Regions from separate parts of the Pseudocitrobacter cyperus genome, predicted to be linked through region 1. Evidence: predicted binding sites of a transcription regulator. Region 1 holds the regulator's gene; the other holds the start of a gene.
The links. Region 1 encodes PhoB, which activates phosphate uptake and scavenging genes when phosphate is short. Its sites were predicted from a motif close to CTGTCATAAAACTGNCNNAT; they were not measured.
Positions count from the first base shown of each region.

Region 2: VSR74_RS18575 (heavy metal response regulator transcription factor) is a predicted target of PhoB. The motif match lies at 7,127-7,146, and genes of this name have one in related genera.

Region 1 is NZ_JAYMYY010000001.1:1,662,135-1,671,523, forward strand. Features, by position in the region: gene proY (proline-specific permease ProY) at 1-1,096, opposite strand, end outside; gene brnQ (branched-chain amino acid transporter carrier protein BrnQ) at 1,181-2,500, opposite strand; gene phoR (phosphate regulon sensor histidine kinase PhoR) at 2,912-4,207, opposite strand; gene phoB (phosphate response regulator transcription factor PhoB) at 4,229-4,918, opposite strand; gene sbcD (exonuclease subunit SbcD) at 5,112-6,314, shown strand; gene sbcC (exonuclease subunit SbcC) at 6,311-9,389, shown strand, end outside.
Region 2 is NZ_JAYMYY010000006.1:167,951-177,339, forward strand. Features, by position in the region: gene ligA (NAD-dependent DNA ligase LigA) at 1-247, shown strand, start outside; gene VSR74_RS18530 (DUF3820 family protein) at 249-461, shown strand; gene VSR74_RS18535 (bile acid:sodium symporter family protein) at 458-1,450, opposite strand; gene VSR74_RS18540 (LysR family transcriptional regulator) at 1,540-2,466, shown strand; tRNA gene VSR74_RS18545 (tRNA-Asn) at 2,664-2,739, opposite strand; gene nac (nitrogen assimilation transcriptional regulator NAC) at 3,049-3,966, shown strand; gene cbl (HTH-type transcriptional regulator Cbl) at 4,068-5,018, shown strand; gene VSR74_RS18560 (molybdopterin-dependent oxidoreductase) at 5,069-5,836, opposite strand; gene VSR74_RS18565 (cytochrome b/b6 domain-containing protein) at 5,826-6,434, opposite strand; gene VSR74_RS18570 (hypothetical protein) at 6,449-7,072, opposite strand; gene VSR74_RS18575 (heavy metal response regulator transcription factor) at 7,212-7,883, shown strand; gene VSR74_RS18580 (heavy metal sensor histidine kinase) at 7,880-9,334, shown strand.

The DNA of each region.
Region 1 (9,389 bases):
CGAAGGTCGCCAGCGAAGCAATCACCAGGAAGACGTTTTCCGGCATGATGTAGTTGAGATAAACAGCAAACAGCAGCGCGATGGTCATCACCATCACCGTCACCCACGGAATACCGCGACGTGAGGTTTTGGCGAACACTTTCGGCGCACTCCCCTGCTCGGCCATGCCGTGCAGCATACGACCGACGCCAAAAACATCGCTGTTAATGGCGGAAAGCGAAGCGGTCAGCACCACAAAGTTAAGGATACTGGCGGCAAAAGTGATGCCCATATGCTGGAAGGTCAACACAAACGGGCTACCGTCGGTACCCACCTGGTTCCAGGGGTAGATAGACATAATGACAAACAGCGTCCCCACATAGAACACCAGAATACGCATCGGCACCGAGTTAATGGCGCGCGGAATGGATTTCTCCGGGTCTTTCGCTTCACCGGCGGTGATACCGATAATTTCGATCCCGCCATAGGCAAACATCACCATTTGCAGCGACATCACCATGCCGAGCCAGCCGTTACTGAAGAAACCGCCGTTGCTCCAGAGGTTATGGATCCCCGTCGGTTGCCCGCCGTTGCCAATCCCCCAGATAATGATGCCAAAACCTGCGGCAATCATGATGATAATGGTGGCAACTTTGAAGAAGGAGAACCAGAACTCCAGCTCACCAAAGACTTTTACGCTCATCAGGTTGATGGCGCAAATGATCATCACCACGCTGAGCACCCAGATCCAGTGCGGCACGTCGGGGAACCAGACGCCCATATAGATGCCAAATGCGGTCACGTCGGCGATAGCGACAATCAGAATTTCGAAGCAGTATGTCCAGCCGGTGATATAACCAGCGAGCGGGCCGAGGTTTTCCTGCGCATAGCGCGAGAAGGAACTGGCTGCCGGGTTGTGTACCGACATTTCGCCCAACGCGCGCATAATAATATATGCCGCCACGCCACCGATAATATAGGCCAGCAGTACGCTCGGCCCGGCCATCTTGATTGCGTCAGCAGAACCATAAAACAGCCCGGTACCAATTGCCGACCCTAGCGCCATGAAGCGAATATGCCGGGTACTTAGCCCGCGCTTCAGCTTATTGTTTTCCATCGTTTCCAATGCCATTTCTTACCAAAAAACAAAAAACCACGGGACGTGAGTCCCGTGGTTGAACAGTATGTTGTCGCGCGTGAATTAATGCGCGTTAGACGTCACCTGTCGGCCTGCCGCGCGATCCCAGATAATCGCCAGAACCACCATCACCACCGTCGGCAGCAGCCAGGCAAGACCCTGTTCCGCCATCGGCAGACGCGCCGTCCAGCCAGGCAACACATCAGCGAAGGCCGATGCTTTGATGCCGTCAAGGATACCAAACATCAGGCTAATAAACATCGCCGGGGCAATCACGCGGGTCGAATTATGCCACCAACCGCGGGTAAAGCTTAGTACAACCAGTGCGATACATGGCGGATAAATCAGCGTCAGCACCGGTATGGAGATCTGAATCAGGTGGCTCAGCCCCAGATTGGAGACCGCCATCGAGAAGATCCCCAGAATAAAGACCAGAGAACGATAAGAGAGAGGCAGATACTGTGCAAAGAACTCAGCACACGCACAGGTCAGGCCCACCGCCGTCACCAGACAGGCGATGAAGATCAGAGCTGCCAGCAGGAAACTGCCCGCGCCGCCAAAGGTGTGCTGTACATATGCATGCAGGATAGCCGCGCCATTCGCGCTTTTATCTACCAGCAGCGCGCTGTCTGAGCCCAGACGGAACAGTGCCAGATACAGCAGCGTCAGACCTACGCCCGCCATCAGACCCGCCCAAATGGTATAACGCGTCAACAGACGCGCTTCGGTTACGCCACGAGAACGCGCCGCGTTAACGATAACAATACCGAATACCATCGCGCCCAGGGTATCCATGGTCAGATAACCATTAACGAAACCGTTAGAGAATGGCGCGGTTTGATAAGCTTCCAGCGCATTGCTGATAGGGCCGGCAGGCCACATTACAGCGGCGATGGAGAGAACCAGCAGCGCCAGGATTTTCAACGGAGCCAGGAAATTGCCGACGGTATCCAGCAGTTTTCCCGGGTAGAGGGAAACCAGAATCACCAGCGCAAAATAGACCAGGCTGTAGATGAACAGCGGCATCGCGCCATCCCCGGTCAGGGGGGCAATACCGATTTCAAAAGAGACGGTTGCTGTACGCGGAGTGGCAAACAGCGGCCCTACGGCCAGATAGCAGACGGTCGCCAACAGGAGACCCGCCACTTTACCAATTGGCGTGCTGAGGCTATCAACGCCGCCGCCGACTTTTGCCAGCGCAACGACGGTCAACACAGGCAGACCAACCGCAGTAATTAAAAAGCCGATTGCCGCGATCCAGACATTCGGCCCCGCCTGCAAACCAACCATTGGAGGGAAAATGATGTTGCCTGCGCCAACAAACAGCGCAAAGGTCATAAAGCCCAGAGCGATGATATCGCGAGATTTTAACTGATGGGTCATAGGTAACTACTGCCTGTGGATGTGGTGTTGTACAAATAAAAACTTTTGCGCCCGCGCCTGTGGAATCTTTCAGAGGAAACAAGCAACAAACTCAGCGGGATATGCTCCCTTCGTAGCGTGAGGAAGAATAGTTTTTTGATTTGCTACGCAAACACAGTCATAACACGACTGTATAAGGCGCAATTTAAACGCTTATAACGTTTTAAAGCAATATGGGATCGCAAAACCAGACGATTATGCCAATACTAAATTCAAACCTGGCACGAATAACCAGATATAGGAAAAACACATGGCTGATCGTGCGAACAAAAAAACGTCAGTTGTTCATTAATTGTTCGCCAGATAATTGACTGCAAAGCAAACAGACCAGCCGAGGCTGGTCTGTGGCAACTCTTCATGACACCGTGCAAATTAATCATTCGCTTTGGCGATCAACCTTTCTGGCAACAGAAAACTGAAACGTGACCCTTTACCCAGCTCACTCTCGATTTCCAACCGGCTATCATGATGATTTAGCGCATGTTTCACTATCGCCAGCCCCAGGCCACTCCCACCGGTCTGACGCGAGCGCGCTTTATCAACGCGATAAAAACGCTCGGTTAAGCGGGGAATATGCTCTGGCGCAATACCCGGCCCAGTGTCCTCCACGCTGAACAGTACGCCATGGGGCGCACGTTGCCAGCGCACGGTGATGGACGTTCCTGCTGGCGTATGATTCACGGCGTTATAGACCAGGTTCGATACCGCACTGCGCAGTTGATCTTCATTGCCCAGCACTTTCAGGGTCTCATCGACCTCAAAGTGTAATTCATGATGCTGCTGGCTCAGGGTCTGCGCTTCACGCTCAGCTACCCGCAACATCATCGGCACATCCACCGTCTCATTGAGCGCCAGCGTCGGGGCAGCTTCTATTTTTGACAGGGTCAAAAGCTGTTTGACCAGCCCCTCCATACGCTGCGTTTGCTCACGCATGGTGTGCAAGGCTTTTTCCCGCGTAGCCCCTTCCAGTACCTTCTCCTGAAGCATCTCCAGATACCCCTGCAACACCGTCAGCGGTGTGCGCAATTCGTGGCTCACGTTGGCAAAGAAATTGCGTCGCGCGCCTTCCAGTTGGTGCATTTGTGTCACATCACGCGCGACCATCAACAACTGGCGATCCGTATAGGGCATGATACGAATTTCCAGATGACGCCCGTAATTAAGAACCAGATGCAGCGGTTTCAGGAAATCACGCTGCTTGAGATGCTGTGTAAATTCCGGATAGCGCAGCAGGTTAAGAATATTTTGCCCGCTATCGTCCGGCCAGCGCAGGCCAAGTAGTTGTTGTGCCAGGCCGTTACACCAGAAAATCGCCCCTTCTTCAGTGGTCAGCACCACCGCATCAGGTAGAGATTCCGCGCCGCTGCGAAAGCGTTTAATCAGATTCCCCAGTTCACGACGGCGTTTTTTATTCCGCAACTGCATCTGGTTGAGGCCATATAACAGCGGCTCCCAACTTCCGCGACCCGGCGGGGGCGTCATACTACGGTCAACCCATAGCCACCACGAAAGACGCAGAAGATTCCAGAAATGCCAAATCAACAACCCGGTCACGGCAACCAGCAGAAACCAGGGAAGATGGCCAAAGACCAGCCCAAGAAACAGGGCCGGGAGACAACAGAGGAAAAGCTCTAAGGCGAGTCTTTTCCATGACAGCCGTTCCAGCACGCGTCACACTCCTGTTAACAATCAGAATCGGGCAGAGAAGCGATAGCCCGTGCCGCGAACGGTTTGCACCATACGGTCGTGGCCGCTGTGTTCCAGCGCTTTACGCAGGCGGCGGATATGCACATCCACCGTGCGGTCTTCCACATACACGTTGGTGCCCCAGACATGGTTTAGCAGTTGCTCACGGCTGTAGACGCGTTCAGGATGCGTCATAAAGAAGTGCAGCAGTTTAAATTCGGTCGGGCCCATATCGAGCGGGTTTTCCCCGGTCATCACGCGGTGCGAAGTTGGGTCAAGGCTTAATCCCTGCATCTCGATCACCTCTTCCACTGCCATCGGTGAAATGCGACGCATGACGGCTTTAATGCGCGCCACCAGCTCTTTCGGCGAGAAGGGTTTCGTAATGTAGTCATCCGCGCCGGTTTCCAGACCGCGCACGCGATCCTCTTCTTCACCGCGCGCCGTCAGCATCATTACCGGAATATCACGAGTCAGCGCTTCGCGCTTGAGATGTTTGATGAACTGTAGCCCTGAGCCGCCCGGTAGCATCCAGTCGAGCAGGATAAGATCGGGCCAGGGTTCATTGAGCTGATTCACCGCGCTGTCATAATCTTCCGCCTCAATCGGCTGGAAACCATTTTGTTCCAGCACGAAACAGACCATTTCGCGGATGGGTGCTTCATCTTCAACGACCAGAATGCGTCTCGCCATTTTATGCCCTGTTTTTTTAGCCATCAGTATACATTCGGCGTCATTATGCGTCAGATTTATGACAGTTTTATGAAAAACATGACCGTAAAATGATGGCGCTTTACGAAATATGACACTACCGGAATACACCCGTCGATCCCGCGGCCGGGGAATGTATAATCCCGGCTATGCTTTTTTCCCCACTGGGACGACGATGCAAATTCTTCATACTTCAGACTGGCACTTAGGCCAGAATTTTTACAGTAAAAGCCGTGCCGCAGAACATGAAGCATTTCTGAACTGGCTGCTGGAGACCGCGCAACGCGAACAGATAGACGCCATTATTGTGGCGGGCGATATCTTTGATACCGGCTCGCCGCCAAGCTATGCGCGTGAACTCTACAACCGCTTTGTGGTGAATCTGCAACAAACTGGCTGTCATCTGGTGGTGCTTGCAGGCAATCATGACTCCGTCGCCACGCTAAATGAATCACGCGATATTTTGTCGTTTCTGAATACCACGGTGATCGCCAGCGCCGGACACACGCCTTTTATCCTCAATCGCCGCGACGGCACGCCTGGCGCCGTGTTCTGCCCGGTGCCGTTTCTGCGCCCGCGCGATATCGTCGTCAGCCAGGCGGGGCTTTCTGGCGCTGAAAAACAGCAGCATTTACTGGAAACGATTACTGACTACTATCAGAAACAATACCAGCAGGCCTGCGAATTGCGCGGAGATCGCCCATTGCCGATTATCGCCAGCGGCCACCTGACCACCGTCGGCGCCAGTAAAAGCGATGCCGTGCGTGACATCTATATTGGCACACTGGATGCGTTTCCGGCGCAAAACTTCCCGCCTGCCGATTACATCGCGCTGGGGCATATTCACCGCGCGCAGAAAATTGGCGGCAGCGAGCATATCCGCTACAGCGGTTCACCCATTCCGCTCAGCTTTGATGAAACCGGCAAAAGTAAAAGTGTGAATCTGGTGACTTTTATTGATGGCAAGCTTCAGGATGTCACACCACTGGAAGTCCCCGCGACCCAGCCGCTGGCGGTGATTAAAGGCGATTTTGATAGCATCAGCCATCAACTGGCGCAGTATCGCAACGCCCCGACAGAGCCGCCGGTGTGGCTGGATATCGAAATTACCAGCGATGAGTATCTTCATGATATTCAGCGTAAAATTCAGGTCATTACCGACGATCTCCCGGTCGACGTACTGCTGGTCAGGCGCAGCCGAGAACAGCGTCAACGCATTCTTGATAATAGCCTGCGAGAAACCCTGAGCGAACTGGAAGTGGAAGACGTTTTTCAGCGTCGTCTGGCGCTGGAAACGCTGGAAGAGGCGCAACAGGAGCGCCTGAAAACACTGTTTAATCTCGCCGTTCACTCACTGGATGAGGAACCACAGCCATGAAAATCCTCAGCCTGCGCCTGAAAAACCTCAACTCGTTGAAAGGCGAATGGAAAATCGATTTTACCGCCGAGCCGTTCGCCAGTAACGGCCTGTTTGCCATTACCGGCCCTACCGGGGCGGGGAAAACCACCCTGCTGGACGCCATTTGTCTCGCGCTGTATCACGAAACACCGCGCCTCAATACCGTTTCGCAATCGCAAAACGACCTGATGACCCGCGACACTGCCGAATGTCTGGCGGAAGTGGAGTTTGAAGTTCAGGGCGTCGCTTACCGCGCTTTCTGGAGCCAGAACCGCGCCCGCAATCAGCCGGATGGCAATCTTCAGGCGCCACGCGTCGAACTGGCGCGCCGCGATGACGGCAAAATCCTTGCCGACAAAGTGAAGGATAAGCTCGAACTTATCGCCTCCCTGAGCGGCCTCGACTATGGCCGTTTTACCCGTTCAATGCTGCTGTCGCAGGGGCAATTCGCTGCATTTCTGAATGCGCGCCCCAAGGAGCGCGCGGAGCTACTGGAAGAACTTACCGGCACGGAAATCTACGGGCGAATTTCTGCGCAGGTGTTTGAAAAACATAAACAGGCGCGAACCGAGCTTGAAAAGCTTCAGGCGCAATCCTCCGGGATGGTGCTACTCAGTGAAGAGCAGCAACAATCGCTGTTGGGAAGTTTGCAGGCGCTTACTCTTGAAGAGAAAAGCACGCTGGAGCAACAGGTTATCGCGCAAAACCAGCAGCAGTGGCTGCTACGCCAGCACGAACTCGCCCGTGAATTGCAAAATGCCCGGGAGGCTCTGAGCGATGCGGAACAGGTGCTGGCGACCGCCCAGCCACAACTGGAAGCGCTCAGCCGCGCGCAACCGGCTGAACTGCTACGCCCGCGCTGGACGCTACTTCAGGAGCAGGCTGCGACCCTCGCCAGAACCCAGCAGCAAACTCTGCAAGTGAATACTCGCTTACAGGAGGCAACCCTCCGGCGTAATCGCATCCGGGCGACGGCAATGAAGCAGGTTCGCGAGTTGCAACTGACTCGCAGCCAGCTCGAACAGTGGCTCACGCAGCACGAGCGTTACAAACACTGGAGTAGCGAGCTCACCGGCTGGCGCGCCGCATTCCAGTTGCAGGCACGAGAAAACAGCCAGCTACAGACCTATCAACAGCGCCTGCGCGAACTGGAAAAACAGGCCGCGCAACTCCCTGTTTCAACGCTCACGCAGGATCTCGCCCAGGTCACTGCGGCAATCGCTGCGCACAGCGCGGCGCGGCCCCTTCGCCAGCAACTCACCTCGCTACACGCTCGCTTCCTGCCATTACAAAAGCGGCGTCTACAGCTCAGTGAGGCGCAGCAGCAACGCCGGGGGCAACTGGAAAAAATGACGCTTGCGCTCACCGACCGCCGCCAGCGTTATAAAGATAAAAACCAGCAGTTAAGCGATGTACGCGCTATTTGCGATCTGGAAAGCACGATTGTGCGGCTGGAAGCCGAACGCGCGCGTCTGCAACCCGGTTGCCCCTGCCCGCTGTGCGGTGCAACCGCGCACCCGGCGATTGCCGAATATCAGGCTCTGACGCCCGGCGTAAATCAGGCGCGCCGCGATGCGCTGGAGCGAGAAGTCAAACAACTGGCCGAAGAAGGCGCAACCCTGCGCGGCCAGCAGGATGCCCTACTGAAGCAGCAGCAGGCTGAAGAAAACGAGCTGGAATCACTTTCTCAGCAAGAGCAAGCACTTACCTCTCAATGGCAGGAAACGACAGCCGCTTTGGGTGTCACTTTACGTGCTGACGAAGAGATAGCCGACTGGCTGAGCGCTCAGGAAGAGTATGAGCAGCAGCTTTACCAGCACAGCCAGCGGCTGAATTTACAGCAGCAAATAAACGACCTTCAGCAACAGATAAATCAGACGCAGAACGATCTCACGCAACGCAATGAAGCGCTGCATACGCAACTGACCGGGTTGACTCTCACCCCGCCGGCAGCCGGGGAAGAGAATATCTGGCTGGCGGCACGTGAAGAGGAGAGCCGCGCCTGGCAGGATAAACAGACGCAACACAGCGACACGCAGCAAAAACTGGCACAGCTTCAGCCGCTGCTGGAAACCCTGCCGGAATGTGACATTGAAGACGAGTCGCCCGTCGCGCTGGAGGGCTGGCAACAGCTTCATAACGATTGCATTTCGCTTGCCAGCAAGTGGCAAACCCTGTCACAGCAGGAAACACTCGAAAGCGAACGTCTGCAACAGGCCGAACGTGAGTTCGATAGTGCGCTGGCGGCATCACAGTTCAGCGATCGCCCAACCTTCCTGGCTGCCCTGCTGGAACAGAGCGAACGCCTGCGGCTGGAGCAGTTAAAACAGACGCTGGAAAGCAAACTTCAGCAGTGTCGCACGCTGGACACCCAGGCGCAGGAAGCGCAACAACGCCACCAGACGCTGCGCCCGGCGACGCTCAGCGACGACATCGCCCTCGAACAGATACAGGCGCAACTGCTGCTTATCGCCCGGCAGTTACGGGAGAACAGCGCGCGTCAGGGGGAATTGCGTCAACAACTGAAGCAGGATGAAGATAATCGCCGCCACCAGCAGCAACTGTTGCAGGAGATCGAGAAAGCCAGCGCGCAGGTGGAAGACTGGGCGCATCTGAATACGCTGATTGGTTCCAGAGAAGGGGATAAATTCCGCAAGTTTGCCCAGGGGCTGACGCTGGATAATCTGGTGTGGCTGGCTAACGACCAGCTTAGCCGTCTGCACGGGCGCTATCTGCTCCAGCGCAAAGCCAGCGAAGCGCTGGAACTGGAAGTGGTCGACACCTGGCAGGCGGATGCGGTGCGTGACACGCGCACACTCTCCGGCGGCGAAAGTTTTCTTGTTAGCCTGGCCCTCGCGCTGGCGCTTTCCGATCTGGTGAGCCATAAAACACGCATTGACTCCCTGTTCCTTGATGAAGGCTTCGGCACGCTGGACAGTGAAACCCTCGACACCGCCCTTGACGCGCTGGACGCGCTCAACGCCAGCGGCAAAATTATCGGCGTGATTAGCCACGTCGAGGCGATGAAAGAGCGCATCCCGGTGCAGATAAAGG
Region 2 (9,389 bases), on a different contig from region 1:
TGCTGAAGAGATAGACAGCCCATTTGCCGGAAAAACGGTTGTTCTGACCGGAAGTCTGAGCCAGATGTCACGCGATGACGCTAAAGCGCGCCTGGTAGCGCTGGGCGCGAAAGTAGCGGGTAGCGTCTCGAAGAAAACCGATCTGGTGATCGCCGGAGAAGCCGCGGGCTCTAAGCTTGCCAAAGCGCAGGAACTGGGCATTGAGGTGATCGACGAAGCCGAAATGCTGCGGTTACTGGGAGTCTGAAATGGATAAGGAACAGCTCATTGAAATCGCCAATACGGAAATGCCATTTGGCAAATACAAGGGACGTCGGCTGATTGACGTCCCGGAAGAGTATTTGCTCTGGTTTGCCCGTAAGGATCAATTCCCTGCCGGGCATCTTGGTGAGCTGATGGCCTTAACGTTGTTGATTAAGACCGAAGGGCTGACGCAGCTTGTGCAGCCCCTGAAACGTTAAGCGTCGGCCGCATTCGCCGTGCGAGCCTGCTCTTCGGCCTGTCGTTTGTAACGACGAGCCATTACGGCGCACACCATTAGCTGAATCTGATGGAAAATCATCAGCGGCAGCACCATCATGCCGATAACCGATGTCGGAAACAGAATGTTCGCCATCGGTATTCCATTCGCCAGGCTCTTTTTCGAGCCACAGAAGACAATCGTAATTTCATCCGCTTTATTGAACCCGGCTTTACGCGCTACCACGATATTTATCGCAATGACAATCGCCAGCAGAATAATACTCACCACCACAATAAACAGCAGTGACCCGAGCCCGACTTTATGCCAGATGCCGTTGACTACCGCTTCGCTGAACGCAGAGTAAACCACCAGCAGAATTGAAGTCTGGTCTGTTTTACCAATCCACTTTTTGTGTTTTGCCACAAATGCGCCCGTCCAGGGACGAGAGAGATGGCCAAGTACAAAGGGCAGCAACAACTGGAGCATAATCTTGCCGACCTGATCCAGATTACCTTCCGCGCCGTGCATATTCATCAACAGCCCGACCAGCAGCGGTGACAGGAAAATACCCAGCAGGCTGGAAGCCGAAGCGGAACAGACCGCAGCCGCGACGTTGCCGCCCGCGAGCGAGGTAAACGCAATAGCCGACTGCACTGTCGCAGGCAAAATGCACAGATAGAGAAACCCGGTATATAGCGCAGGATCAACCGCCACTGGCGACCACCATACCAGCAGTACGCCGAGCGTCGGGAAGAGAATAAAGGTGCTGCACATCACCCACAGATGCAATCGCCAGTGACTTCCCCCGGCAATAATCGCCTCGCGAGACAGCTTCGCGCCGTGCATAAAGAACAACAGCGCAATCGCGGCAGTGGTGAGATGTTCAAAGAAAGGAATGAAATCCCCGCGCGCCGGGAAGAAAGACGCCAGCAGCACCACGGTGATCAGCGTTAGCGTGAACGGGTCAAGAATACGAAAAAGTTTCATAAAGACTCCTGAAAATCGATGGCGCTATTGTGCTTCTTTCAGTTTGAGAAATAAAATTGATTTATTGCATCTATTTATGAAGAAAATCGATGAATTACTCCTTACGGCAATTAAAAGTTTTCGTCACTGTTGCGCAGGAAAAAAGTTTTAGCCGGGCAGGGGAGCGTATCGGCCTGAGCCAGTCGGCAGTGAGCCACAGCGTGAAAGAGCTGGAGCACCACACCGGGGTGCGCCTTCTTGACCGGACTACGCGCGAAGTGGTGTTAACAGAGGCCGGCCAGCAGCTTGCCGTCCGGCTTGAACGTTTGCTGGATGAACTGAACAGTACGCTGCGTGATGCCGGGCGCATGGGGCAGCAACTGAGCGGGAAAGTTCGGGTTGCCGCCAGCCAGACGATTTCAGCGCATCTTATTCCCCAGTGCATCGCGGAAAGTCAGCGCCGCTATCCTGATATTCAGTTTGTTCTGCACGATCGCCCGCAGCAGTGGGTGATGGAGAGCATCCGTCAGGGGGATGTGGATTTTGGTATCGTTATCGATCCCGGAGCGGTGGGCGATCTTCAGTGCGAGGCGATCCTCTCTGAACCCTTTTTCATGCTTTGCCATCGTGACCACCCGTTCGCGGCGCAGGATCATGTGTCCTGGCAGGCGCTGCAGGGAGCAAAACTGGTGTTGCAGGATTACGCCTCCGGTAGTCGACCGCTGATTGATGCGGCGCTGGCACGTCATGGTATCCAGGCGGATATTGTGCAGGAGATTGGTCATCCCGCGACGCTATTTCCGATGGTTGCGGCTGGCATTGGCATCAGCATTCTTCCCGCGCTGGCGCTGCCATTGCCGCAGGGGAGCCCTCTGGTCGTGAAACGTATTACGCCCGTGGTGGAGAGGCAGTTGATGCTCGCACGTAGAAAAAATCGTTCGCTTTCTACCGCCGCGGAGGCGCTGTGGGAAGTGGTACGCGATGAAGGCTGTGCGCTGATGACCGAGCGGCAAGGAGATTCGTTATATCGGCTATAGGGAGGATGGCCAATCAGGTTTTAAATTGCGAATTTTGGAATCGTTTAAAGACATTTGGTGGCGCGACAGAATTGAACTGACCACCAAATATTCAGGATGCGGTGAGAAAACAAGACACGCATTAGGAAAGATTTTCACGCTAACTTATTGAAACCTAAATTAATATAGGTTTAGAAGTACGCCTGAAAACAGAAATTTGGCTCCTCTGACTGGACTCGAACCAGTGACATACGGATTAACAGTCCGCCGTTCTACCGACTGAACTACAGAGGAATCGTGTGAACGGGGCGCATATTAACGGGGTGCCTGCGGCTTGTCAAAGGTTGTATGGCCCCTGTGCGTTCGTTTGCTGACAATTTCAGCAACATACGCCTGAGTGGCGATTTTTTTGCCGATCTGCACCGATGTGGTGCGGATTTACCCCTAATGGGGCAGATCAATATCTTCTGACTGAGTGTGAAAAAGAGTCCAGCGATTGGAAAGCCCTGTTACACGCCTGTTGAATCGCGATCGCAAAAGCTGGCAAGCATCTTGCAACTCCTCCGATATCTAAACGCCATTGTTGGCAGTACAGGAGGCAAAATGAACTTAAGACGACTGAAGTACTTTGTGAAAATCGTCGATATCGGTAGCCTGACTCAGGCCGCTGAAGTGTTACATATCGCACAGCCCGCACTGAGCCAGCAGGTCGCCACGCTGGAAGGCGAACTCGATCAACAATTGTTGATCCGTACCAAGCGCGGCGTAACGCCAACCGAAGCGGGTAAAGTGCTCTATACCCATGCCCGCACCATCCTCCGCCAGTGTGAGCAGGCGCAGCTAGCGGTTAATAATGTCGGGCAAACGCTCAGCGGCCCGGTTTCAATAGGCCTGGCGCCAGGAACTGCCGCATCATCCATCACCATGCCGTTACTGCAGGCAGTGCGTAATGAATTACCCGATGTTCTGATTTATCTCCATGAAAACAGCGGGTCTGCGCTGAATGATAAGCTGCTAAGTGGACAACTGGACATGGCGGTATTGTACGATCGTTCGCCTGTCGCTGGCGTTAATAGCCAGCCGCTGCTGAAAGAAGATCTCTATCTGGTCGGTACACGGGATTGCCCGGGACAGAGTATCGATTTAACCGCCGTCGCGGAGATGAATTTATTCCTGCCGCGTGATTACAGCGCCGTCCGTGCTCGCGTGGATGAAGCTTTTTCTCTGCGTCGCCTGACCGCCAAAATTATCGGCGAGATTGAATCCCTTTCCACCCTGACAGCGGCAATCGCAAGTGGAATGGGGGTGACGGTGCTGCCAGAATCCGCGGCGCGTTCGTTATCGCAGGCGGCAAATGGCTGGATGGCGCGTATTACCACGCCATCAATGAGCCTGCCTCTGTCGCTGAATATGTCGGCGCGGGGCTCGCTCTCTCCACAGGCTCAGGCGGTGAAAGAAATTTTGATTTCTCTGGTAAGTCGCCCGGCGCTGGATAACCGTGAATTGCAGTTGGTTAGCTAACGTATATTCTTTTAAGTAATAAGTTGCTGGTTTTTATTATTTGTTAGCGGACGCGTCAGACTTTAACAATAGTGCAATGTCTGATCGACCCGGAGGGGAAGGTGAACTTCCAGCAACTGAAAATTATTCGTGAAGCAGCAAGGCAGGATTACAACCTGACCGAAGTTGCCAATATGCTTTATACATCGCAGTCGGGTGTGAGCCGTCATATCCGCGAGCTGGAAGAAGAACTGGGGATTGAGATCTTCATCCGCCGCGGTAAGCGGCTGCTGGGGATGACTGAACCGGGTAAAGCGCTCTTAGTGATTGCCGAGCGCATTCTAAATGAGGCAAGCAATGTCCGTCGCCTTGCCGATCTCTTCACGAACGATGGTTCAGGTGTATTAACCATCGCCACGACACACACTCAGGCGCGATACAGTCTGCCTCCGGTAATAAAGGCATTTCGGGAAATCTTCCCGGATGTTCGTCTGGAGCTGGTGCAGGGCACACCGCAGGAAATAGAAGCGCTGCTGCACAACGGCGGCGCGGATATCGGCATTGCCAGTGAACGCCTGAGCAATGACAGCACGCTGGTGGCTTTCCCCTGGTTCCGCTGGCACCATCATGTGCTGGTGCCGCAGGATCACCCTCTGACGCAAATCACGCCGCTAACGCTGGAAGCTATCGCCCGCTGGCCGCTCATTACTTATCGCCAGGGGATCACCGGTCGCTCGCGCATCGATGAGGCATTTAATCGTAAAGGGCTACTGCCTGATATTGTGCTGAGTGCGCAGGATTCTGATGTTATCAAAACCTACGTCGAGCTGGGGCTGGGTATTGGCCTGGTGGCGGAACAGTCCGGAGATGTGCAGGAATCCGGAAAGCTGGTTCGCCTGGATACGCATCATCTGTTTGATGCTAATACCGTGTGGCTCGGGCTTAAGCGTGGGCAATTGCAGCGCAACTATGTCTGGCGCTTTATCGAGCTCTGCAATGCCGGGTTGTCGCTGGAGGAGATTAAGCGGCAGGCGATGGAACCTGATGAGCTGGCCCTGGATTACCAGATTTAACCTTTACGAGCCGGCGCGTCAGTGCGACACGCCGGCTTTTTCTGATGAGATTAAATACCACTGAACCAGTTGTAGCCTTGATCCTCCCAGTAACCGCCAGGGTTGGTATCGCTGACAAATATGGCCGCGATATGTTTGGCGTTTTTGAACCCCAGCTTGGTGGGAACCCTGAGTCGCAGGGGGAAACCATACTCTTCCGGTAATGCCTTACCTGCGAAATCCAGTGCCAGAATGGTTTGCGGATGTAGCGCGGTGGCCATATCAATACTGGAGTAGTAACGATCCGCACATTTAAAACCCACGTAACGGGCGGTGAGATCGGCACCGATATGCTGCAGGAAGAGTTTCAGCGGAATGCCTCCCCACTGGCCAATCGCGCTCCAGCCTTCAATGCAGATCAACCGCGTAATCTGGCTTTGCCGGGGCAGGCGTTGTAATTGCTCCAGCGTCCACGGCGCTTTTTTTTCCACCATGCCAGAGACTTCCAGCCGATAGTCGGCCAGATCCACGATCGGCGCATTGTACGCCGGATAAAAGGCGTTAAACGGAAAGGGATCGGTTATCTGATCCGGACGATAAGTTTGCACCAGACGCTGGCCGCTGAATAACCAGGACTGAACGCGATCGTTCCAGCGAGACATCGCCCAGAGGACTTTATCGACCTGATCGCCACTCTGCATATCGCAGCCGGTCAGCATCGCCACGCCACCCAGGGTCAATCCTGAACGGAGCAGGAGTCGACGCTGTAAATTCACTAACTGCTTTTTCTGATCCGGCTCCAGAACCGGCGCACTCCGGCGGGAAATTTTATTCTTCACGTTTACCCCCAGTGAGCATGCTCCATAAGGTGGATGGCACAATAATCACCATCAGAACGTGGATGATGACAAACAGCCCTACGCCCGCCATAGCGAAAAAGTGGACGTAGCGCGCGATAGCAAAACCGCCGAATAGCGCTACCAGCCAGTACAGTTGTACGGGTTTCCAGATAGCCAGCCCGGAAAGAACCAGCAGCAGGCTCGGTACCAGAACGCCCAAATACATCAATTTTTGAATCGCGTTGTAATGGCCGTGGCGATGGCGTAAGCGCAGGGTGAATGTCAGACCAATATCACGCCATAGCGCGGCAAAGCTCAGCGGCAGCAGGTCGCGGCGAAAGTGCTCGCTGAACAGGCTCCACAGCAGATAACAACAGGCGTTGAACACTAACAGCCACATCACCGCCAGATGCCAGCCAATCGCGCCGCCAAGCCAGCCGCCTAATGTTGCAACGGGGGGGAAGGTGAAGGCGAACAGCGGTGCGGCGTTATAAATTTCCCAGCCACTCATGAACATGCAGACCATCGCAAACACGTTTACCCAGTGGGTGAGCCTGACGGGCCAGCGATGCACCGGCCGTGATGTATTGGTTTTCATGCTGGCCTCCTGGCTTACATTGGCGGTACTGTTCCATTTTTTCCGGCAGAAATACGGGTGGCGACGCGTTCGCCCTTATCGTCAGCGGCGGAGAAGAGAACAATATGGGTGCCGGGTTTCAGCAGGCTGCGATCGCCGGGATCAATCGTCACGATTGGCGTGTCGTCCGGTACGATGACATTTTTTTGCTGATTCCCGTAATTGACGGTCAGGGTACGTCCATTGGTATTGACCAGTTTCCCGATGGTGCCGTTAGTCATGGTATTGGTTTTGCCATCAGCGGATTCCCAGGGAGAATGTCCTTCACCTGTTCCACGCAGGCTTGGGGCGAACACATGCACTTCCAGCGCCTTCAGACTACCGTCAGCCTGGGGAACCGCAGCGGTACCGATAAAACTGTCCGCTTTAATATCTTCCGGGGAGCCCTTAGATACGCTAAATACCTGGGTTTTATCATTTAGTTTGACCTCGACTTTTTCACCTTTCCTGTCGGTGAGTTCGAGACGGCTATCTGTCACCTGATCTATCGTCCCTCGCAGAGGGGCGATGGCTTTGCTTGCTGTTTGTGCACTGGCAATGCCGCTACACATCATCAGGGTGGACAGCAGTAAACCGGCAATACGTTGGTGTGTGTGCATAACATTCTCCTGTGTTTGTTTGTCAATTAAGCATGACAGTTGATCAGGGCAGCACCATGTCCGATTGATGACATTAATGTCATCAATCGATGCTGCACAAACTGGTAATCTGTTTGCAGATGTCATCAAGGTGGTGAAAATGCGCATATTAGTGGTGGAAGATGATACCGGAACCGGTAATTACCTGAAGAAGGGGCTTACGGAGGCGGGATACGGCGTCGATTTGGCGCGTGATGGTACTGATGGTTTGTTTCGGGCGCTGGAGCATCAATATGATGCCATTGTGCTGGATGTCATGCTGCCGGGGCTCGATGGCTGGCAGATCATTGATGTTTTACGCAAGAAAAGCGATGTACCAATCCTGTTTCTGACCGCCCGTGATGAGGTTCAGGATCGTATTCATGGCCTTGAACTGGGTGCCGATGATTACCTGGTCAAACCTTTCTCATTCACGGAACTGGTGCTACGGCTGCGAACGCTGTTACGTCGCGGTACTGTGCGTGAATCCGATCGTTATACCATTGCCGATATGCATATCGATGTGCTGCGACGTAAAGTTACGCGCCAGGATACAGTTATCACTTTGACAAATAAAGAGTTTATGCTGTTGCATCTTCTGGCGCGACGCGAGGGGGAAGTCCTGTCGCGTACTATGATCGCCTCGCAGGTATGGGATATGAATTTTGATAGCGACACCAATGTCGTGGATGTGGCGATTAAGCGCCTACGGGCGAAAGTGGATCGGCCGTTTGAGCCTAAGCTCATCCATACTGTGCGCGGCATCGGCTATGTCTGTGAGGTTCGCCCATGAGCCTGCTCTCCCGGCGATGGCAGCGGATATCGCTGACACTGCGTAGTGCCATATTATTTGCTCTGATCGCCGCATTGGTGGTAAGCGCGGCAGGGGGCTACCTCTACAACGCGATGCGTCAGGAGATGATCTACCGTAGCGACCTGCAGGTGATCGGACGAATCGAATATTACCGAAATGTACTGAGTAAGCGTTTTCCACTCGACAGGCTGGTGGCCAATACCGGGATGTTTGAAAATATGCTGGGTAACGAGCAGGATATTTTAATCTTTCAGATCCAGGGGCAGGCGCCTTTAATTAATGTTAATCCCGCGAACTATACACTGCCGCCCATGACGCCAACATCAGGTGATCATCCTCAGCGCCTTAGCGAGGTGCAGGCCGGTATGACCGAACAGGGCGTACCGCTGCGCGGGGCTTCGGGACTGGTGACGCTGGAAGATGGGCGTGTTCTGCAAATTTCAGTCGCACACGTCATGGTAAACGAACAAAAAATGCTGGCGCGTTATTTGTGGCGCGTTATTGCAGCCGTGGTGGCAGCTTTTCTGGTTATCGCGCTTCTCGGGTACTGGGTGATGCGTCGCGAGCTGCGGCCGTTAAGGCGTATGGCGACTGAAGCGGCGGCGATTGCCCCCAACACGCTGGCAACCCGTTTAAGCGAGCAGGACGCGCCGCAGGAACTACAGCAACTGATCGTTTCGTTCAATGCCATGCTTGATAGACTCAATGAAGGTTATCAGCGCCTGACACAGTTTTCCGCAGACCTGGCCCATGAGATCCGCACGCCGGTGGGGGCACTAATGGGCCAGTGCCAGGTAGCTTTGTATCAGTCGCGTAGCGTTGAAGAGTATGAAACATTGCTCACCAGCAACATGGAGGAGCTGGAGCGCATCTCGCGCATGGTGGAAAATATTCTGTTTCTGGCGCGCGCCAGCAATGCACAATCGGTGCTGATCTATCGCAACCTGGATATTGCGGTGGAGCTGCAGCGTGTCGCTGATTACTTCGAAGGGGTGGCTGAAGAGCGGGGAATTTGCCTGAGTTGCGAAGGGGGCGGGCAGCTACGTGCCGATGCTATGCTTTTTCAGCGAGCCTTAAGCAATCTGGTTGCTAACGCAGTACGTTATGCCGATGAGGAGAGTCATATCATCCTGCGCGTCAGCACTGAGAAAGGTCGTCAGGTTATTCAGGTGATAAACCAGGGCGCCATGATTGCTGAAACACATCTGGATAAATTGTTTGAACGTTTTTATCGGGTTGATGCAGCACGCAGTAGCCATGCCAGTGGCCTGGGGTTATCGATTGTGCGCGCGATTATGACCCTGCATGGTGGTGAGGTTCGGGCACAATGCTTCTCACAGCCGCCTTCGGCGCTGATTGTATTTAGCCTGATCTTTCCGCCTGGAGAGGATCAAAACCCGTTGCCGCAGAAAGCAAAAAGGCGCCTTTAGGGCGCCTTTTTACATTGGTGGGTCGTGCAGGATGACTCGCTTCGCTCGCCCTTCG